3 regions of the Salinicola sp. JS01 genome follow, and region 3 is predicted to be linked to each of the others. Evidence: predicted binding sites of a transcription regulator. Region 3 holds the regulator's gene; each other region holds the start of a gene.

The links. Region 3 encodes LexA, which represses DNA repair genes until DNA is damaged. Its sites were predicted from a motif close to TACTGTNTANNTANACAGTA; they were not measured.
Region 1: a site for LexA is predicted at 3,567-3,586, ahead of QO259_RS10570 (PA0069 family radical SAM protein). Genes of this name have one in related genera too.
Region 2: a site for LexA is predicted at 2,343-2,362, ahead of QO259_RS17025 (DUF1654 domain-containing protein). Genes of this name have one in related genera too.

Annotation. Positions count from the first base shown of each region.
Region 1 covers NZ_CP127244.1:2,294,483-2,300,967, forward strand. Annotated here, with positions in the region: gene QO259_RS10555 (motility protein A) at 1-296, shown strand, start outside; gene QO259_RS10560 (OmpA family protein) at 293-1,141, shown strand; cobalamin riboswitch at 1,189-1,409, shown strand; gene QO259_RS10565 (TonB-dependent receptor domain-containing protein) at 1,588-3,432, shown strand; gene QO259_RS10570 (PA0069 family radical SAM protein) at 3,605-4,702, shown strand; gene QO259_RS10575 (glycosyltransferase family 2 protein) at 4,972-5,751, shown strand; gene QO259_RS10580 (lipid-A-disaccharide synthase N-terminal domain-containing protein) at 5,748-6,041, shown strand; gene QO259_RS10585 (ArnT family glycosyltransferase) at 6,058-6,485, shown strand, end outside.
Region 2 covers NZ_CP127244.1:3,756,627-3,763,111, forward strand. Annotated here, with positions in the region: gene QO259_RS17005 (helix-turn-helix domain-containing protein) at 1-94, opposite strand, end outside; gene QO259_RS17010 (hypothetical protein) at 444-647, shown strand; gene QO259_RS17015 (hypothetical protein) at 824-1,204, shown strand; gene QO259_RS17020 (aspartate/glutamate racemase family protein) at 1,283-1,981, shown strand; gene QO259_RS17025 (DUF1654 domain-containing protein) at 2,381-2,626, shown strand; gene QO259_RS17030 (hypothetical protein) at 2,623-2,826, shown strand; gene QO259_RS17035 (hypothetical protein) at 2,804-3,112, shown strand; gene QO259_RS17040 (HI_1402-related protein) at 3,099-3,668, opposite strand; gene QO259_RS17045 (hypothetical protein) at 3,668-4,579, opposite strand; gene QO259_RS17050 (hypothetical protein) at 4,581-5,411, opposite strand; gene QO259_RS17055 (hypothetical protein) at 5,408-6,485, opposite strand, start outside.
Region 3 covers NZ_CP127244.1:2,068,056-2,074,540, forward strand. Annotated here, with positions in the region: gene ppsR (posphoenolpyruvate synthetase regulatory kinase/phosphorylase PpsR) at 231-1,064, shown strand; gene QO259_RS09375 (hypoxanthine-guanine phosphoribosyltransferase) at 1,162-1,734, opposite strand; gene nagZ (beta-N-acetylhexosaminidase) at 1,803-2,819, opposite strand; gene QO259_RS09385 (TetR/AcrR family transcriptional regulator) at 2,896-3,552, opposite strand; gene lexA (transcriptional repressor LexA) at 3,871-4,518, shown strand; gene dinB (DNA polymerase IV) at 4,531-5,592, shown strand; gene purU (formyltetrahydrofolate deformylase) at 5,630-6,478, opposite strand.

The DNA.
Region 1 (6,485 bases), 230 kb from region 3:
AGGCCGGCGATCTGACGATCATCGGCCCGCGTCTGGCGGTGGCGTTGATGTCCACCTTCTACGGCATCCTGCTCGCCAACCTGGTATTCAAGCCGATCGCGGTGAAGCTGGAGCGGCGCACCGAGGCGCGACTGATGGCTATGACGATGATCCTCGAGGGCATCATGATGGTGAGCAAGCGTCGCCTGCCCGCGTTCATCGAAGAGGCGCTCAACACCTACCGCGTCGAACACCGCGACGAGATGCGTGATCCGCGCCAGGCCGCGGCCACGGACCTCTCGTCCCCGACCTCATGAGTGGCAGCACGGACTACGCCGCGCGGGGCCCCTTCGCCGAGCTGCTGTTCGACGACGACGCCCTGGCCGAGGGTGGGCGTGGCAGCGAGAGCGACTCCTGGCTGATGAGCTATCTCGACCTGCTGCTGCTGCTGGTCACCTTCTTCGTGCTGATGCTGGCGCTCTACGGCGGCCAGCTCGCCTCCCCCGAGCAACCCACGGCGCCACCAGTGACGCTGGCACTCAAGGTGCCGGCCCCCGTGCCCCCCAAGGCCGCGCCGAGCGCCGCCCAGCTCGGTTTCTATCGTCCGCCGCGCCAGCTGACGGCTGCCCCCGTGGCCAGCGATGTCGGCTTCTACGCGCCGCGCCCGGCACCGCCGCCGCTGGTGCCGATGACACCGCTGCTGTTCGCGGTGCCGCTGTTCGACCTGCCCGACCCGGTGGACGACACGCTGCCGCAGATCGACGGGGTCCAGGTGACCGCGATCCCGCACGGCTTCAATCTGCGCATCCAGGACCATCTGCTGTTCGATTCCAGCGCCGTGGATGTCAGCGACAAGGGGCGCGCGCTGATCGAGAAGATGATTCCGCTGCTGCAGGAGTTCCAGGGCACCATCTCGGTCGAAGGGCATACCGACAGCGTGCCGATCTCGACCCCGCAGTTTCCCTCCAACTGGGAGCTCTCCGCGGCCCGTGCCGCCGCCGTGGTGCGTGCACTGCGTCTGGACGGTATCGATGGCGGTCGTCTGCGCGCCATCGGCTACGCCTCCACCGAGCCGCTGGCCGATAACGACACTCCCGCGGGCCGAGCGCGCAACCGCCGGGTGGAACTGGTACTGCAGGAGACCGGCAGCGACGGCTCGTGAATGGCGCGCGACGCGCCATTTCCCTGGCCGGCGAGAAGCTGCGACAATCCGCGCGTCGAGAGCGACGTGTTCGGGAAACGGGTGAGAGCCCCGTACTGCCCCCGCAACGGTAATCGTGTCAGACACCGGTGGACCTTGTGTGTCCAGCCACTGTGAGCAGCGGTGCTCTTTATTGCGGCGCGCCATCCACTCATGGGAAGGCCCGGTGTCGGGTGATCGAAGATCACCGCGCGTGAGTCCGGAGACCGGCGTCGTTCTCTTCACTGGTTGATGCGGAGGGCTCAAACCAGTGACGACAGCGCACGCCGGCCGCCCAGAATGCGTTGGCCGGCGTATTTCGTCACGCCGTTCCCTCCCATCGCGTCATCGCAACACAAGGAACCGCCCGCAGCGCCACTGCGCCGCGCACGAGAACGGTTCCAATACGCGTTTGGGGATCATCTTTCATGGGTTACCGTCCTACCGCCATGGCCCACGGCGTCGCCATGGCCCTGCTGCTGCCAAGCCTCGGCGCCGCAGCCCAGCAGCTCGACGACGTGCAGGTCACTGCCAACCGGCTGCCGCAGTCGCAGGCCGACGTGCTCGCCAGCACCACCATCATCGACCGCGCGGAGATCGAGCGCAGCCAGGCCGACAGCGTGATCGACCTGCTGCAGAACCGCGCCGGTATCGAAATCACGCAGAACGGCGCGCACGGCACCATTACCAGCCTGTTCATGCGCGGCACCGAATCCGACCACACCCTGGTGCTGGTCGACGGCGTACGCATCAATGCCGCCACCAGCGGCGGCGCCAGCCTGGAGTTCCTGCCGGTCGAGGCGATCCAGCGCATCGAGATCGTGCGCGGCCCGCGCGCTGCCGCCTACGGCGCCGATGCCATCGGCGGCGTGATCCAGATCTTCACCCGGCGCGGCGGCGAAGGGACCCAAGCGGCTCTGTCCCTGCGCGCCGGCGACCAGCACACGCAGAAACAGAACCTGTTCGTTTCCACCGGTGACGCCGCTACCCGCCTCAACGCCAGTCTGTTCCGGCGCGACGGCGACGGCTTCAACGCCCTTGCCAGCGACGCCAGCGGCGAGCGCGATGGCTTCAAGCGCGGCGGGGCTCAGTTAGGGCTATCGCACCGCTTCGGCGCCAACGCCAGTCTGAGCCTGAATGCCCTGCGCCAGGATACCGACGCCGACTACGACGACTGCTTCCCGCTCAATGCCAGCACCGCCAGCAACGACTGCCGCACCGACGGCTATCTGCAGACCTTCGGCGGGCGCTACGATCTGGCTCTGGCGCCCGACTGGGACATGGCGATCACCGCCGGACACTTCGACGAGCGCCGCGAGGAGCGCTATGCCGGCGAGCGCTATAGTGTCACCGAATCGCACCGCAACGAACTCGGCATCCAGCACAGCTTCACCCGCGCCAACGGCGTCGACACCCTGGGGGTGGACTACCGCCAGGAGCATGTCGACTTCGACTCGGCGAGCCCGTTCGCCGGGCGCTACGCCAAGGACAGCCGCGAGAACTACGGCCTCTACGGCATGCTGCAGCGCGAGTACGGGCGCCATGAGCTGAGCGGCTCGCTACGATACGACGACGATTCACGCTTCGGCGACGAAACCACCGGCAGTGCCGGCTACGCCTACCGTCTGACACCGGCACAGCGCCTCGGGCTGGTCTACTCGACCGCCTTCAAGGCGCCCAACCTGATCGATCTCTACGGGCCCTACGGCAGCAACCCCGACCTCGACGCCGAAACCTCGCGCAACCTGGAGGCGTTCTGGGCCATCGAGCATGACGCCTGGCATGCACGCGTCAGCGCCTTCGAGAACCGGATCGACGATCTGATCGCCTTCGACGCGGCCTTCGTGCCCTACAACGTCGACCGCGCGCGTATCCGCGGTGTCGAACTGAGCGGTGGCTGGCAATACGCCGGCCTCTCGCTGCGCGCCAGCCTGACCCATCAGGATCCGGAAGACCGCGATAGCGGCGAGCGGCTGAAGCGCCGAGCCAGAACCTTCGGCCGTCTGGATGCCGACTACGCCTTGGGCGACTGGCGCTACGGCGCCACCCTGCGCGCCGCCGGCGACCGTCGCGATACCCGCTACACCTTCCCCTACGGCGACACCACCGTCAGCGGCTACGGCATCGTGGATCTGCGCACGGCGTGGCAGGTGACGCCGCAGGTCGAACTGTCGGCCAAGCTGGATAACGCCTTCGACCGCGACTACACCCTGGCCGAGGGCTACAACACCCAGGGCCGCTATGTCGAGGCCGGCGTCAAGCTGACGCTGTAACTGTCCATCCCGATGGCGCCCTCATCCATTGGCGGCCTCATCCATTGGTGGCCAACGCCGGGTGAGGGTGTGCTGACGCCACGAGCGGCGCCATGCCTCCACGACCGGCACTTTGCGTCGTGACGACCCCGTGATACTGTATATTTGAACAGCTTCCGATCACGGAGTCGTCATGTCGTCTCCCACCCCACCGCGCGATCCCTACGCCGCGTCACCGGGCCCGCTCAAGGGCCGCGGCGCGACCTTCAATCCGCATAACCGCTTTCAGCCGAGCCATACCGAAGCCTTCGACGATGGCTGGTGGCAGGAAGCGCTGCCGCAACGCATACCCACCCAGATCCAGCACGAGACGCCGCGCAGCGCGCTCTCCTGGAACCACTCCCCGGACCTGGGCTTCGACCGCTCGCTCAACCCCTATCGCGGCTGCGAGCACGGCTGCATCTACTGCTATGCCCGCCCCAGTCACGCCTACTGGGATCTGTCACCGGGCATCGACTTCGAGACCCGGCTGATCGCCAAGCAAGGGATGGCGGCGCGGCTGCGCGAGGAGCTGTGCAAGCCCGGCTATCGCTGCCAGCCGATCAATCTCTCCGGCAACACCGACTGCTACCAGCCGATCGAGGCCGAGTACGGCACCACCCGCGAGCTGCTGGCGCTGCTGCTCGAGTGCCGTCATCCGGTCACGCTGGTGACCAAGAGCGCGCTGATCCTGCGGGATCGCGACCTGCTGGCCGCACTCGCCGAGCAGCGCCTGGTGCGCGTCTTCATCAGCCTCACCAGCCTGGACAACGAGCTCAAGCGCACGCTGGAGCCGCGCACCGCCTCGCCGGCGGCCCGACTCAAGACACTGAGCGAACTCGCCGCCGCGGGCATTCCGGTAGGCGCCCTGCTGGCGCCGGTGATTCCGGCGATCAACGACCACGAGATAGAGACACTGCTCGAACGCGCAGCCGAAGCCGGCGCCACCAGCGCCAGCTGGACCCTGTTGCGTCTGCCACGGGAGGTGGCACCGCTGTTCGAGGCGTGGCTGCAAGCCCACTACCCTGAGCGCGCCGGCAAGGTGATGAGTCTGATCCGCCAGTCGCGCGGCGGCGCCAGCAACGACAGCCGCTTCGGCCACCGTATGCGCGGCGAAGGGATCTTCGTCGACATGATCGATCAGCGCTTTCGCCGTGCCGCCGGTCGCCTGGGCCTGCAGCGGCGCCCAGACCAGGGGCTCGACATCCGCCATTTTCGCCCGCCCCACCGCCAGCAGGATCTGTTCCGTTGAGCTTCTGCTCGCGCCGCCAGCGTGGCACGATAAGGGTTCCGCGTTCCTGAGAATCCGCGTTCTTAAGATTCCTTTAAGTCATGGCCTCGATCATGGCGACATTCGCATTCGATGGTCGCAAAACCTGTGCCATCGTTTGCCTTTTGCTCACTCTCCTTTCATAAAGGGCGGGTCTCCAGCGCACGGCCGGCGTGCCCTCTTGCCAGGAGCGGCAAGGGCGGCATGGCGGAGCGTCCAATAAAAGTCCCATCGCCAGGAACTCAGCGTCAATGCATTCTCCACAGCTCTCGATTCTCATTCCCGCCAAGGACGAAGTCGGCAATCTGCCGGGGCTACTCGACGAAATCTCCCGCGCCCTGCAGGAGATCGAGCACGAAGTGATCGTGGTCGACGACGCCTCCAGCGACGGCTCCTGGGAGATGCTGACGCGCCGCGCCGCGGCCGATTCGCGCCTGCGCCCGCTGCGCCATGCGCGAAGCGCCGGCCAGAGCACCTCGGTGTGGCAGGCGGCCTGGGCCGCCCGCGGCACTTGGCTTGCGACCCTCGATGGTGACGGCCAGAACGACCCCGCCGATCTGCCGCGACTGTTCGAGCGCGCCTGTCGGGGCGATGTGGTGATGGTCGCCGGTCACCGCACCAATCGCCGTGATGACTGGCTCAAGCGGGTCTCGTCGAAGGTCGCCAACCGGGTCCGCTCGGCGCTGCTCAACGATGCCACCCCGGATACCGGCTGCGGGCTGAAGATCGTGCGCCGCGACGCTTTCCTCAACCTGCCCTACTTCGACCATATGCACCGCTTTCTGCCGGCGCTGGTGCGGGCCCAGGGCGGCGAGTGCGTGTCGCTGCCGGTCAATCACCGCCCTCGCGGCACCGGGGCCTCGCACTACGGTCTCAATAACCGTCTGTGGGTCGGTCTGGTCGATATGGTCGGGGTGATGTGGCTGCGCCGGCGCAGCCGCCTGCCCGCGGCGATCGAGCCGCTGGCAATGACCGAGCGCCCGGCCGCGACGGTGGCACCCGAACATCTCGACGGGGAGGCCCGCGCATGAGTGCCGAGTGGGTGTGGGTAGCGATCGGATTCGTCGGTCAGGCGCTGTTCTCGGCGCGCTTCATCGTCCAGTGGCTGGCCAGCGAGCGCGCCCGGCGCAGTATCGTACCGGTCGCCTTCTGGTTCTTCAGCCTGGGCGGCGGCGCTACACTGCTCGCCTATGCCCTCTATCGGCGCGACCCGGTGTTCATCGCCGGCCAGGGCGCCGGGCTGATCATCTATGTCCGCAATCTGATGCTGATTCGCCGCGAGAAGCGCGAAAGCGCCGCCCCCAGCCAATCCTCGTCCTGAGCGGATGCCCAAGACCATGCGATCTTTCCTCGACGACCCTTCCCAGGCGCATTACCGGCGCGCCTGGCTGCTGCTGTTACTGCTGGCGATCGTGCTGCTGGGTATCGGTATCGGGCTGCGCGACCCCTGGCCTGCCGACGAGCCGCGCTTCGCCCTCAATGCGCTGGAGATGCTGCGTACCGGCCAGTTCTGGTTCCCCCATCGCGGCGGCGAGCTCTATCCCGACAAGCCCCCGGTATTCATGTGGGCCTCGGCGCTCTCGATCTGGCTGACCGGTTCGGTACGCCTGGGTTTTCTGATCCCTACCGCGCTCAGTGCCCTGGGCGCCCTGCTGCTGGTGGTCGACCTCGGCCGGCGCCTGCATGGGCGGCGTGTCGCACTGCTCTCGGGGCTGGCGCTGCTGACCGCGTTCCAGTTCGTGCTGCAGGCCAAGACCGCGCAGAT
Region 2 (6,485 bases), 1.7 Mb from region 3:
GCCACTTGCACACCGCGGAAGGTGAGACCCCACAGATTCGCGCGCAGCGCGACACCCCGCCCACCCGTTCCACCGCAAATCGAATGGCACTCATGGCACCCTCGCTGAGCGTGTACTTTGAGTACAGACATATCAGGTACTGAAAGTACATTCAAGCGATGCGACTATTGAACCTATGGTTCACACTGATCATCGGGACGACTTCAGCGCCCGCCTGCTCGAAGCACTGCGTCACGCAGGTAAGGACGGCCACGGGATGGGCGCACGCCTAGCCCGCGCCGTGCGTGTCACCCCCAAGGCGGCGAGCAAGTGGATCAACGGCGAAGCGCGCCCGAGCCACGCCAAGAAGGTGGCGCTGGCACGCTGGCTGGGCGTGCGCGAGGCGTGGCTGGACTACGGCCAGGGGCATATGCTGCGCGATGACGACGAGCGCGAGGCAGCGTATGTACCCCCCTGGCAACACGCTGCGCGTCGCCGAGCCATCGCCGGCGCGCGCCGCGCGGACACTATCACTGATCGAAGCGGCGGTGCAGGCCGGCGAGCTGGAAGACGCCGACCTGCTGCTGCTGGAGCAGCTGGTAAAGCGCCTACGGCGCACCGGCCAGACCGCCACTGAGGCGCGGGACGAGACCGAACCAGACGCATGACTCCCATCGCAACAGCGCTCTGACAGACCGGCCCATTGCCCTGCCGCTCTCTTTCACAATACCGATAAAACGGATTGAACTTCTAGTACTTTTAATATGTACTATTAGTACATTATGGGTGATGATTTCCCAACTTCGTCGCATAGCCTGACTCAGGTGTTGACCCCGAGGACGCCATGAACCGTTTTCGCTGCCAAGACACGCTAGTGCTGAATGAAGACTGGCTGCGGTTCGATGTGCCGATACCGCCGCAACGTTTCTACTATGCCGGACGGCAGATCGCGACGATCTACGATAGCCATATCTGTCATGCCGGCACTCCCGACATCGATACGGTCTACTGCGCGTATCGCCAGCCCGCGTCACCTGCCGGGGTCTATCAGCCGGCGCTCTATGTGCCCAGCCTGCACCACGCCATCATCGTCATCGACCACCGCTTCACGCTGGCACGCCACGCCAAGGCGTGGATCGCAGACCGCGTACGTGAGCTCATCATCGCCCGCCGCCCGCCCTGGCATGGCCCGACAAGCGGCCCGCCGCTCTCGGATTTCGTCTGAGACGTTCACGCCGCCATAGACGACGCTGGCATCGCGCCATCATCGATGCTGTAGTGTCTGGCCAATACGGAGGGACGCATGAAGACGATCGGCGTACTCGGCGGCATGAGCTGGGAATCGACCCAGAGTTACTATCGCCTGCTCAATGAAGGCGTGCGCCAGCGCCTGGGCGGGCACCATTCGGCCAGGATCGCGCTGGTGAGCGTCGACTTTGCCGAGATCGAAGCGCTCCAGCGTAGCGGCCAGTGGGCAGAAGCCGGCCAGCGGCTCGCCGCGGCGGCAGGGCAAGTGGAAGCCGCCGGCGCCGAGTGCCTGCTGCTGGCCACCAACACCATGCACAAGGTCGCCTCGGCGATCGAGGCGGCGCTGAACATGCCGCTGCTGCACATCGCCGATGCCACCGGCGAACGCTTGGCGGCGGATGGCATCGACCAGGCCGGGCTGCTGGGCACGCGCTTCACCATGGAACAGCCCTTCTACCGCGAACGCCTCAGCGAGCGCTACGGCATCGACTGTCTGATCCCCGCAGAGGACGAGCGCGAGGCGATCCACCGCATCATCTTCGAGGAGTTGGTGCAGGGCATCGTGAACGACGACTCCCGCGCGCGCTATCGTGAAATCGTCGCCAACCTGCACGCCCGCGGCGCCCGCGCGATCATTCTCGGCTGCACCGAAATCGCCCTGTTGCTACGCCCGCAGGACAGCGCCCTGCCGCTCTACGACACCACCGCACTGCATGTGGAGATGGGGCTGGCCTTCGCGCTCGACGATCGCTGAGAGAGACCGGCCTTTTCCTTCGAACTCGCTGCCGCGCGCCCTGCACGCCACAAACAAAAACCGCCACCCGGCGTGAGCACGGGTGGCGGTTTTCGTAACAATATGGCGCGCCCTAAAGGATTCGAACCTTTGACCTTTGCCTCCGGAGGGCGAGGCGCCACTGTGCACACACTTTAAAATCAATCGCTTAGGTCATGCGGCCCCGTGGCAAAGCGACAGAACGTGACGTAACCACGCGTTTTTGCGACGCCGTAGCGCACGAAATAGTCACGCTACACGCGAGCACCGACCCGCCATCTATCCCACCCTTCACATCGCGGCCACCACGCTAGCCAGTCGACACACGCCAGCCCTTTCGCGACACTGTATGTGCATACAGTGATCGGGAGGCATCACAAGATGGCCAAGCCACGTAAGCCCAGCAGCTACGAGCTGCTCGCCGAGCGCGTGCGGCACCAGATCACCGGCGCCAACAACCGTGGGGCGACCCATGTGCGCCTGGAGCGATTCGACACCGAGAGCCCGGCAGACTGGGATCGTCTGCTCGAAGAGTTCGAGACCGTCGACTATGTGACAGTGACACGCACCGCCGACGGCGAGGCGCTGGTGAGCTGGAATCCAGTTGAGGCTGAGGCGTCGATGTGATCGAGGTCACCAGCGGCTCTGGCTGGGTAGAGGTCGAGTGCAGTGCCTGCGGCACCCGAGAGAGCGCTGAGGAGAGAGAAGAGATCGCCGGCTTCGTGATCGCCGGCGATGGATTGGCGGGCATCCACTGCTGCTGGTGCGGACGTGATTCGGTAGGTCTGCTGGAGGGAGTGAGCGATGAATTACAGGGCGGCGCTTGAAAGGTGGGCGCAGACCCGGCGCGACCGCGGCTGGCATGAGGGGCGGCCGCCGGCTGACCAGTGGATCGAGTACCACGCGACCCATGCCCAGTTCGTTTACTCGGGCCGGTGCCGCATCGACGAGCTCGATCCCGATGACCGGCTGGCGATCGGCTCCCACGCTCACATCATGCTCAATACTGGCCAAGCGCAGATCCGCTATCTGTTCTGGCGCCCGGCGGCGGTTGAGGCGCTATGGGGGCCGCGGTGCATGGACCTGATTACCGGCGGGATCAAGCGCTGGTAGCGGTGCCAGCAGTCAGCCCCTCCCACGTCACCGCGCGGAGCGCATCGGCATCACCGGCGTCGACCGCCGCCCTGATCTGGTCCTCGAGACGCTGACGCTTGCCGATGACGTCTGTGACGATCGGGCGGTATGCCTCGGCGTTGGCGATCACGCGCCGCACCAGTTCATCGAATGCAATACCACGCCGCGCGGCGATACCGTCGAGGGTCGGCGTGGGGGCGTTGTTGTCGGCCTGCCACGCCCGAGCCTCGGCCTCCTGCTGGGGCCAGGTGTCGATCTCGTATTGCGGGTATTGTCGGCGCAGCTCAACGAGGTCAGCCTCGGATGCGCGGTTGATCTCATCGAGCTTGCTGGCAGCCAGGGCCTCGACGTCTACCGGTGGCACCTCGTACGGCGCGATCTCGATCCCGCTATCGAGGATCTGCTGGTAGATGCCTCGCGCGCGCTCGTCGGGGTCGTCCGGGGATGCAGTGAAAGGAATCCACCCAAGTTCGGGGTGTTCGATTTCGCAGTCGATAGTGCCGTTGCCGGCGTAGGCGGCATTTCTCAAATCCATCATGCGATCCTCAGCCATAACGTTTTTCTCGAATTCCCCGAGGAGGCCCAGCTGTGCCCCATGCATCGCCACGTTCCGCTCACCGGGCCTCGGAAATACGATGGGTCGTCCTGGTTATTTGCATTCGTGTAATACAAATTGCTGCCTGCCGCCGTATCACCCGGCTCAAACAGCGTTGAATAGCGATATAGCAAGAACGCATACGTCCCCACCGCCCCAACCTGCGTCGACGGGCCGGCGTTGGCGACCCTCAAGTCCACTTCGGCGGCGGTGTAGTAATCTGCCTGCAGCGTCGTCTTCTTCACGTACTGCGGGTGCGCATCGGTTTTCGCTTCGTGCTCGGCCACTGCCCCCTCGGCCTGACCGGCGGCGGTCTCGGCCCGATCGGCGTCCTCGGCTGCTGACGTTGCCGCCCCCTCGGCGGCGGTACGGGCATCGCTCACAGCCTGCAGATCGCCGTAAAGATCTTCGGCGGCCTGGCGGGCCTGCTGCGTCGCCGTGACGTCGAGTCCCGTTTGCTGCCGGTCAGCGGCCGTGGCCTGGGCGTCCTGCCCCGTCTGCTGCCGGTCGGCAGCCGTGGCCTGGGCATCCAGCCCGGTCTGCTGCCGGTCCTCGCCCGTGGCCTGGGCATCGAGGCCGGTCTGCTGCCGGTCCTCGCCCGTGGCCTGTCGATCCAGCCCGGTCTGCTCGACGTCCTCGGCCGCCTGGGCTGCAGCAGCCTGGGTGTCCTCCATTTGCTGCTGCATGCCGGTGTAGGTCTCGTCGATCGAAGCGACCATTTGCCGGCATTCAGCCGAGAATTGCGCGACGCGATCCTGATACGCCTCGAGACGGATCGGAAACTCGGTCGTCATGCCCGTGGTAATTCGGATGTCGTTGAAATTTAGCTCGCTGGGTACGAATAGGGGCACGTCAGACCTCCGTGATAGTCAGCGTTGATTTTCGGTTGCGCGGATGGGTGTGGGTATCGCCGTAGCCCGAGGCCAGTCGCCCCACGAAACACGCGGCCAAGCGATCGAGACCGGCGAGGTGCGGGTAAAGATCGACAAATACATCGGCCATCATCCCGCGCTGGGCCAGCTCCTCGACGAGCCGCGCGCGGTCGCCGGGTTGCAGCCAGTCGAGCGAGAACTGAACCTGCCGGCGCGGCCTCCCGCCATTGATCGTGCGCAGCGTCTGCCCGGCGCTGTCCTCGTGCGTGGCCTTGTCGACCCAGTCGGATTGCGCGCCCCAGCTCATGTTGAACGTGGGCTGAAACGCCATGCCCAGCGCGATGCGCGCGATCTGCATGCCGCCGTCGGGATTGCCGGCATCCTCGAGCGTGAGGCGGTAGCGGGTGATCGCGACCAGGGGCGTCTCGATGACGGTGATCGTCACCGCGAGCTTGTCGTTGTAGGTGGCCCCATAGGGGTCGATGCCCACCCGCCAGGCGCCGACGGGGATGATCTCGGCGGTGGCCAGCGGCCCGGAGTCATGCACCACCGTTTCGCCGGACAGCAGCTCGATGCGCAGTGAGCCGGCGGCGGTCAGGTTGTGATCGATGATGGCGAGACAATCGACATAGGCGCCGACGCTCAATGTCCCCTCGACGACCTGCGTCGCGGTATCGACGCTGCGCCACACCCGATTGCGCTCGTTACGCTGGGTATTTTCCACCCCGGCGCTCGAGCGCTCGCTCGTCGCCGTCAGCGACGCCGTGTCGTGCAGATTATCGAGGATCATTCGCAGGCTTTGATCGCTCATAGCACGAACTCCACTTCCGCCTTGCCGCCGGCCAGTTGCCGCACGGCCGTGACACGACCCAGGCGACCGGCGACGGTGCCGACGTTGACGATGATCGACTGATAGAGCGCGACGGTCGGCCGATACGTCGTCACACGCCAGTGCTCGCGCGGCACGCTGTGATACGCCAGCCGCCGCTCGCACTCGGTTGCGACCTCCCCGGCGTCCTGCATCAGCGTGTCGAGGGTCACCGCCTCGGCGAGCGGGTAATCGGGCAACGACTGCGAGCGACTCGTCTCCCGCCACTCTTGTCGCAGCCGGGCCGCCAGCGCCGGATCATTCTGGTCGACGATGGCCGCCACGTTGTTGAGCGGGGCGTAATTGCGCCCCCAGCGCAGCGTCAGGCTGGCCCAGGGCGGCACGATCTCGTCGAGCTGCAGCGTGGCGTCCTGCACGTCGTCCGGCTCGAGGGTGATCTCGGCGGCGCCGGTCGGGGCGGTCAGCACGCGCATGTCGATGCGATCCAGGGCGTCGATCATCCAGCCGGCACCGAGTGTGTCCGCCAGCGCGTCGAGGATCTGCGCGCCGCTGATCTCGTTGCTCGACTGCAGTCCGACACGCACCGACGGCAGCGACGTGGTCGGGGCGACCTCGCGGCCGTAGCGCGCGGCGACCCACTGCACGATTTCCAGCGGGGTATCGTGCGACTCGATCGGCGCGGCAGTGATGTCGCTCTGATTGCCGGGGGCATTGTCGAGCGTCATCTCGCCGTCGGCGAGGTGCGCGGTCCGCGGCACGATGTTGCCGATGTCCCGGGCATAGAGGCTCTGTAGCGGCAGATAGCTCACCGCGTAGCGCAACGTCTGGGTCGAGACCCGGTAGGTCGGGGCGTTGAACACTCGCCCCAGCACCAGCGGCACCGGCCCCGCGTCATCCGGCAGCGAGCCGGTATCGATCGGGTCATCGAGCAGTGCGCTGGAATCGCTGATCCGCATCACGATCCGACCGGCGCGACCCGACTGCACCCCCTGATTGGTGGCCACGGCCAGCGGCCGGAAATCATGCCTCGACCAGCGCATGTCGCCGAGCAGTATC
Region 3 (6,485 bases):
CTGACGTTGCGGCACGTCCTCTGCGCCTCGCTGGAGCCAGAAGCTAACAGTCGCCCCCGGGCGGCGCCAGCAGTTTAAGGGCGTAGGGTTTGGAGTATTTCTACAAGAATCCGGCCTTTTCCACGGTTCTTGTAGTCAGCCGGGGGATTCGCGCCGACGTGGTCACAAGTGGTTGCCTGAACAGGAAATCCGGGTCGACAATGGCCTATCCACGCCGAGGAATGCCCACCATGACACGCACCGCCTTCTTCATTTCGGATGGCACCGGGATCACCGCCGAGACACTGGGACGCAGCCTGCTGTCGCAGTTCGAGAATACCGATTTCCACCTGGTCACCAAGCCGTACATCGACACCCTGGACAAGGCGCGCTCGCTGGTCGGCATGATCGAGCTCACCGCCGAGCGCGACGGCGTGCGCCCGATCGTCATCGACACCATCGTCGACCAGTCGGTGCGCGCGATCGTTGCCGAGGCGCCGGCGTTCATGGTCGATATCTTCTCGACCTTTCTCGCCCCGCTGGAGGAGGAGCTGGCGACCCACTCCACCTATACCGTCGGCCGCGCCCATGCCATGGGACGCGACGATGTCTACATGCACCGTATCGACGCGGTGAACTTCGCCCTCGATAACGACGACGGGGCACGTACCCATCAGTACGAGGAGGCGGACATCATCCTGGTCGGGGTGTCGCGCTGCGGCAAGACGCCCACGTCGCTCTATCTGGCGCTGCAGTTCGGTATCCGCGCCGCCAACTATCCGCTGACCGAGGACGACCTCGACGAGAACGGCATTCTGGCGCTGCCGGCATCGCTGGCCAAGCACCGCCACAAGCTGTTCGGGCTGACCATCGATGTCAGGCGCCTGGCCGCGATCCGTACCGAACGCCGCCCCAACAGCCGCTACTGTTCAATGGACCAGTGCATGCAGGAGATCGAGCAGGCCGAAGCGCTCTACCGACGTCAGAACATCCCGTTCATCGATACCACGCGCTTCTCGATCGAAGAGATCTCCACGCGCATGATGAACGAGACGGGCTTACAGCGGCGCTTCAGCCCGCGCTAGCGGCAACGGCGGGACGCGGAGCAGAGCGCGGGACACAGGCGGGAGAGGCGGCGGGCCGCGATGGAAAGCCTCAGCGGCGGACGCACTGCCTCCAGGCTTACAGGTTCTTGGGCGCGAAGATGCCGGGGGCGTTGCGCCAGTAGCCCTTGTAGTCCATGCCGAAACCGAACACGTAGCGATCGACCACTTCCAGACCGCAGTAGGTCGCCTTGAGATCCGGGGAGGCCTTGCGGTCGTGCTGCTTGTCGACCAGCACCGCGGTGGAGAGGCTCGCCGCGCCCGCCTCACGGCAGTAGTCGAGAATCGCCGCCAGGGTCGCGCCCTCATCGAGAATGTCGTCGACGATCACCACATGGCGCCCGGCCATGGGGATTTCCGGCGAGACCCGCCAGAACAGCTCACCGCCACGGAGCCCGCCGCGATAGCGCGTAGCATGGAGATAGTCGACCTCGAGCGGGAACCCCAGCCGGGTCAACAGGTGCCCGGTGGTGATCAGGCCGCCGTTCATCACGCAGTAGAACACCGGCAGCTTGTCGCCGAGATCGCGGGTGATCGCCGCGGCCATCCGGTCGAGGGCCTGCTCTACCTGGGCCTGGTCGATCAGACAGTCGGCGTTATCCATGACCTCCTGCATCGAGTTCAGCGCGTCGGGGAGCGTAGATTGAGTCATCGTATACCGTATCAATAGCAGTCGGCGGCAACCGGCAGGGCCGGCGCCGCCTGGGGATAGAGGGCGGATCACTCCGCCTCGTTGAGGGCTTCCAAACGGGCGTGGGTACGCCGCCAGCGCGAGATCACCGCCAGCGACTCGAGGCTCGGCCGGGCGCGGGCGTAACGCAGCTTGGCGATCCGCGGCGCCTGGCGTCCGCTGCAGGCATCCACCACCTCCCGCGCCGCCGCGGGGTCGTTGCAGATCACCGCCATATCGCAGCCGGCGGCCCAGGCCGCCTCGGCGCGCGCCGCCGGCGTTCCGGCGGCGTGGGCAGCCGCCATGGTCAGGTCGTCGGAGAAGATCGCGCCCTTGAAGCCGAGCTCTTCGCGCAGCAGCCCCAGCCAGCTGGGCGAGAAGCCCGCGGGGCGCTCGTCGAAGGCGGGAAAGATCACATGCGCCGGCATCACCGCATCGAGCTTGCTCGCCAGCCGCGCGAAAGGCACCAAATCGTGCGCGCGCAGCGCCTCCAGCGAGCGTGGATCACGGGCCACCGAGTGGTGGGAATCCTGCCGCGCCCCGCCATGGCCGGGAAAGTGCTTGCCGATGGCGACCATCCCAGCATCGTGCAGGCCATCGATGAAGGCGCCGGCCAGCGCCGCGACCACCTCCGGGTCGGGCGAGAAGCTGCGCGAACCGATCGCCGGCGACTGGTCGTCGTCGAGGTCGAGCACCGGGGCGAAAGTCAGGTCGAAACCGCACGCGGCCATCTCCATGCCCAGCAGCCAACCGGTATCCAGGGCCAGGGCCAGCGCGGCTTCCGGCGACTCGGCGAACTGCCGCCCCAGGGTCGCCATCGGCGGTAGCCGGGTCACACCCTGCTTGAGCCGCTGCACGCGCCCGCCCTCCTGGTCGATGGCCACCAGCAGGTCCGGCCGGCAGGCGCGAATCTCGCCGATCAGCGTCTGGGTGGTTCCCGCATCCGGGGTGTTGCGCGCAAACAGAATGACGCCCCCGACCTCGGGGCGCGACAGCAGCCGCCGCTCTTCCTCACGCAGTCGAGTGCCCTCGACGTCCAGCATTACCGGACCCAGCGGTTGTGTCATAGCCGTTACCTGAAACCGTGAAGCGCCCGATTCTAGACGACCCGCCAGCGTCATGACAGAGGTCGGCGCCGCCGCATCAGCTCACCGCGGTCTCCGCCGGCTCCAGCGGTGCCAGCATGGCGGCCGCCACCACCGGCTTGAGCCGCCGGATCAGGTCGCGCACGGTGACATGCTCGTGATACTCGGTGTCGGCGATATCGCGCAGCGCATCCAGTCCGGATAGCGTGAATACCACGGTACCGAGCATGAAGTGGAGCCGCCAGAAACGCTCCGCCTCCGGCAATTCCGGCGTGGCCAGCCGCAGGCAGGCGACGAAACGGTGAAAGGTTTCGCCGTAGTGCGCCTGAATGTAGCGCCGCAGATGCCCCTGGGCCTGGGTATAGGCGAGCCCCAGAAGCTTCATGAATATCTTGAGACTGTGACGCTCCGCCGGAACCTCGAGCACGCTCTCGGCAAGGCGCTCGAGCAGCACCTCGAGCGGAATGGTCTGCCCGCCATAGTGGCGCTCGAGCCCGTCTAGCGCGTGATTGAGGCGCTCGGCGAAGGGATCGAGATAACGCGCGAAGACCGCCTGGATCAGCGCCTTTTTGGAACCGAAGTGATAATTGACCGCCGCCAGGTTGACCTTGGCCCGGGTGGTGATGTTGCGCAGCGACGTCTCGGCGAACCCTTTCTCGGCGAACAGCACCTCGGCGGTGTCGAGAATGCGGGTCACAGTGTCGGACTGGGCCATGGACTACCTCTTTACTGTCGATATCGGCGGCTTTTCACTGACATCGAATCTGTCGGCCAACGCCTGTCGAATCAGCTGAAAAACGCCTGTTTGAAACGCTTTCGAATCTAACCACCCCAGACGTCACGGCACAATCGCGGCAAACGTCGAAGGCGCCCTTTCCCCGAGACCTTCCACGAGACCTTCCACCGAGTCTTTTACCAAAGCCCCTTCCCGGCACCCTTTCCTCGCCCGCCCCCTTTCGCTACCCCGCATGACTGGATACAATTCCAGACTGTATACATGACCAAGCCCTGACAGGCCCCGGGGAGACGCCCAATGTCGAGACCGCTCACCGCCCGGCAGCAGAACGTCTACGATTTCATCGTCAAGACGATGACCGAGTTCGGCTATCCGCCCACCCGCGCCGAGATCGCCAAGGCGCTGGGATTCCGCTCTCCCAATGCCGCCGAAGAGCACCTGCGTGCGCTCGATCGCAAGGGTGTGATCCGCATGATTCCGGGGACCTCCCGCGGGATCCGACTGCCCACTGCGGCCGGGACCGCGGAACCCACCGACCCCGCCGAAACCGGCCTGCCGATCGTGGGTAACGTCGCCGCCGGCAGCCCGATCCTGGCCGCCGAGCACATCGACCGCTACTGCCCACTGCCGGCGGACTACTTCGCCCCCAGGGCCGACTACCTGCTGCGTGTGCGTGGGCTGTCGATGAAAGACATCGGCATCCTCGATGGCGACCTGCTCGCCGTGCATCGCACCCAGGAAGTGCGCGACGGCCAGATCGTGGTCGCCCGGCTCGACGACGAGGTCACGGTCAAGCGCTTTCAACGCCGCGGGCGCCGCGTCACCCTTCTAGCAGAGAACGCCGACTTCGCCCCCATCGAAGTCGATCTGGAGCACCAGCAGCTGGATATCGAGGGTCTCGGCGTAGGCATCATCCGCGGCGGCAACGGCCTGGGTCTGCAGTAGCCGTCGGCAGCCATGCGCAAGATCCTCCACGCGGACTGCGACTGCTTCTACGCCGCGGTGGAAATGCGCGACGACCCCGGGCTGCGTGACCTGCCGCTGGCGATCGGCGGCAGTGCCGACAAGCGCGGGGTCATCGCCACCTGCAACTACCCGGCGCGGCGCTACGGCATCCATTCGGCGATGCCCACCGCACGCGCCCTGCGTCTATGCCCCGAGCTCAAGCTGCTCAAGCCTGACTTCGATCGCTACCGCCGCGTCTCGCATGACATTCAAGCGGTATTCCACGAGCTGACTCCGCTGGTGGAGCCGCTCTCCCTCGACGAAGCCTATCTCGACGTCAGCGAGGTCACCCGTTTCCAGGGGAGTGCGACCTGGATGGCGCACTGGCTCAAGCAGGAGGTGCTCGCGCGTACCGGCATCGTGGTCTCGGTGGGCGTGGCACCCAACAAGTTCCTGGCCAAGATCGCCAGCGACTGGGACAAGCCGGACGGCCTGTTCGTGATTCCGCCCGCACAGATGGCGAGCTTCATCGAGGGTCTGGCGGTCGACAAGCTGCATGGGGTCGGCCCTGCCACCGCGGCCAAGCTGGCGGGACTCGGCATCGCCACCTGCGCCGAACTGCGCGCGCGGCCGCTGGAGCAACTGATAGACACCTTCGGCAAGTTCGGCCAGCGCCTGCACGAGCTGGCCCACGGCATCGACGACCGGCCGGTCAACGTCACCCGCGAGCGCAAGTCGGTCAGCGTCGAGACCACCTACGACAGCGACCTGCCGGACCTCGCCCAGTGCCACCAGGCGCTGGCACCGCTGATTGTGCGTCTCGACGAACGCCTGGCCCGCCATGGCCACCCCGATATCGGCAAGCAGTTCGTCAAGGTGCGCTTTCACGACTTCACCAGCACCACTCAGGAGACCGGCGCCCGCGGCGTGATCCATGCGCGCTTCCACGAGCTGCTGGAAAGCGCCTGGCAACGCGGCGGCCGCCCGGTGCGCCTGCTCGGGGTCGGCGTGCGCCTGGCGCCGGAGGCCGAACAGCGCCAGCTCGGCCTGTTCGACGGCGAGCAGCCGGCCTGACGCCGCCGGCGCGACGCCAGCGACACCGCCCGAAGGTTCAGGAGAAGACGACGGTCTTGTTGCCGTGGATCAGGACGCGATCCTGCAGGTGCCAGCGCAGGCCGCGGGCGAGCACGGCCTTCTCCACGTCACGCCCCAGCCGAACCAGATCCTGGGGTGTATGGCAGTGCGACACCCGCTGAATGTCCTGCTCGATGATCGGCCCCGCGTCCAGCTCCTGGGTGACGTAGTGGCAGGTCGCACCGATCAGCTTGACCCCGCGCTCGAACGCCTGGTGGTAAGGCTTGGCGCCGGCGAAGGACGGCAGAAAGCTGTGGTGGATATTGATGATGCGCCCGGCGTAGCGCTCGCACAGCGCCGGCGGCAGGATCTGCATGTAACGTGCCAGCACCACGCTGTCGGCCTCGGCCGCATCGATCAGCCGCTCGACCTCGGCGAACGCGGGCGCCTTGTCGGCGGGGTCGACGCTCACCCGATGGAAGTCGATGCCGTGCCACTCGACGAGGGCGCGCAGATCATCGTGGTTGGAGATCACGCAGGGAATGTCGCAATCGAGCTCCCCCGCCGACCAACGGTAGAGCAGGTCGACCAGACAGTGCGACTCGCGCGAGACCATCAGCACCACACGCTGACGCCGGCTGGCATCGCTCAGCCGCCAATCCATCGCGAATTCGCGGGCAATGGTCTCGAACTCGGCCCGAAAGGCCGCGGCCCCCAGCGCCTCCGATTGAATGTCGTAGCGCATGAAAAAGCGCCCGTTATCGAGGTCGGAGTGCTGGTTGGCCTCGATGATGGAGCCCCCCTGGGCGGCGATGAAGCCCGAGACGCGGGACACGATCCCGACCCGGTCTGGGCAGGAGACGATCAAACGATAATTGTGCGGCATAACTCAC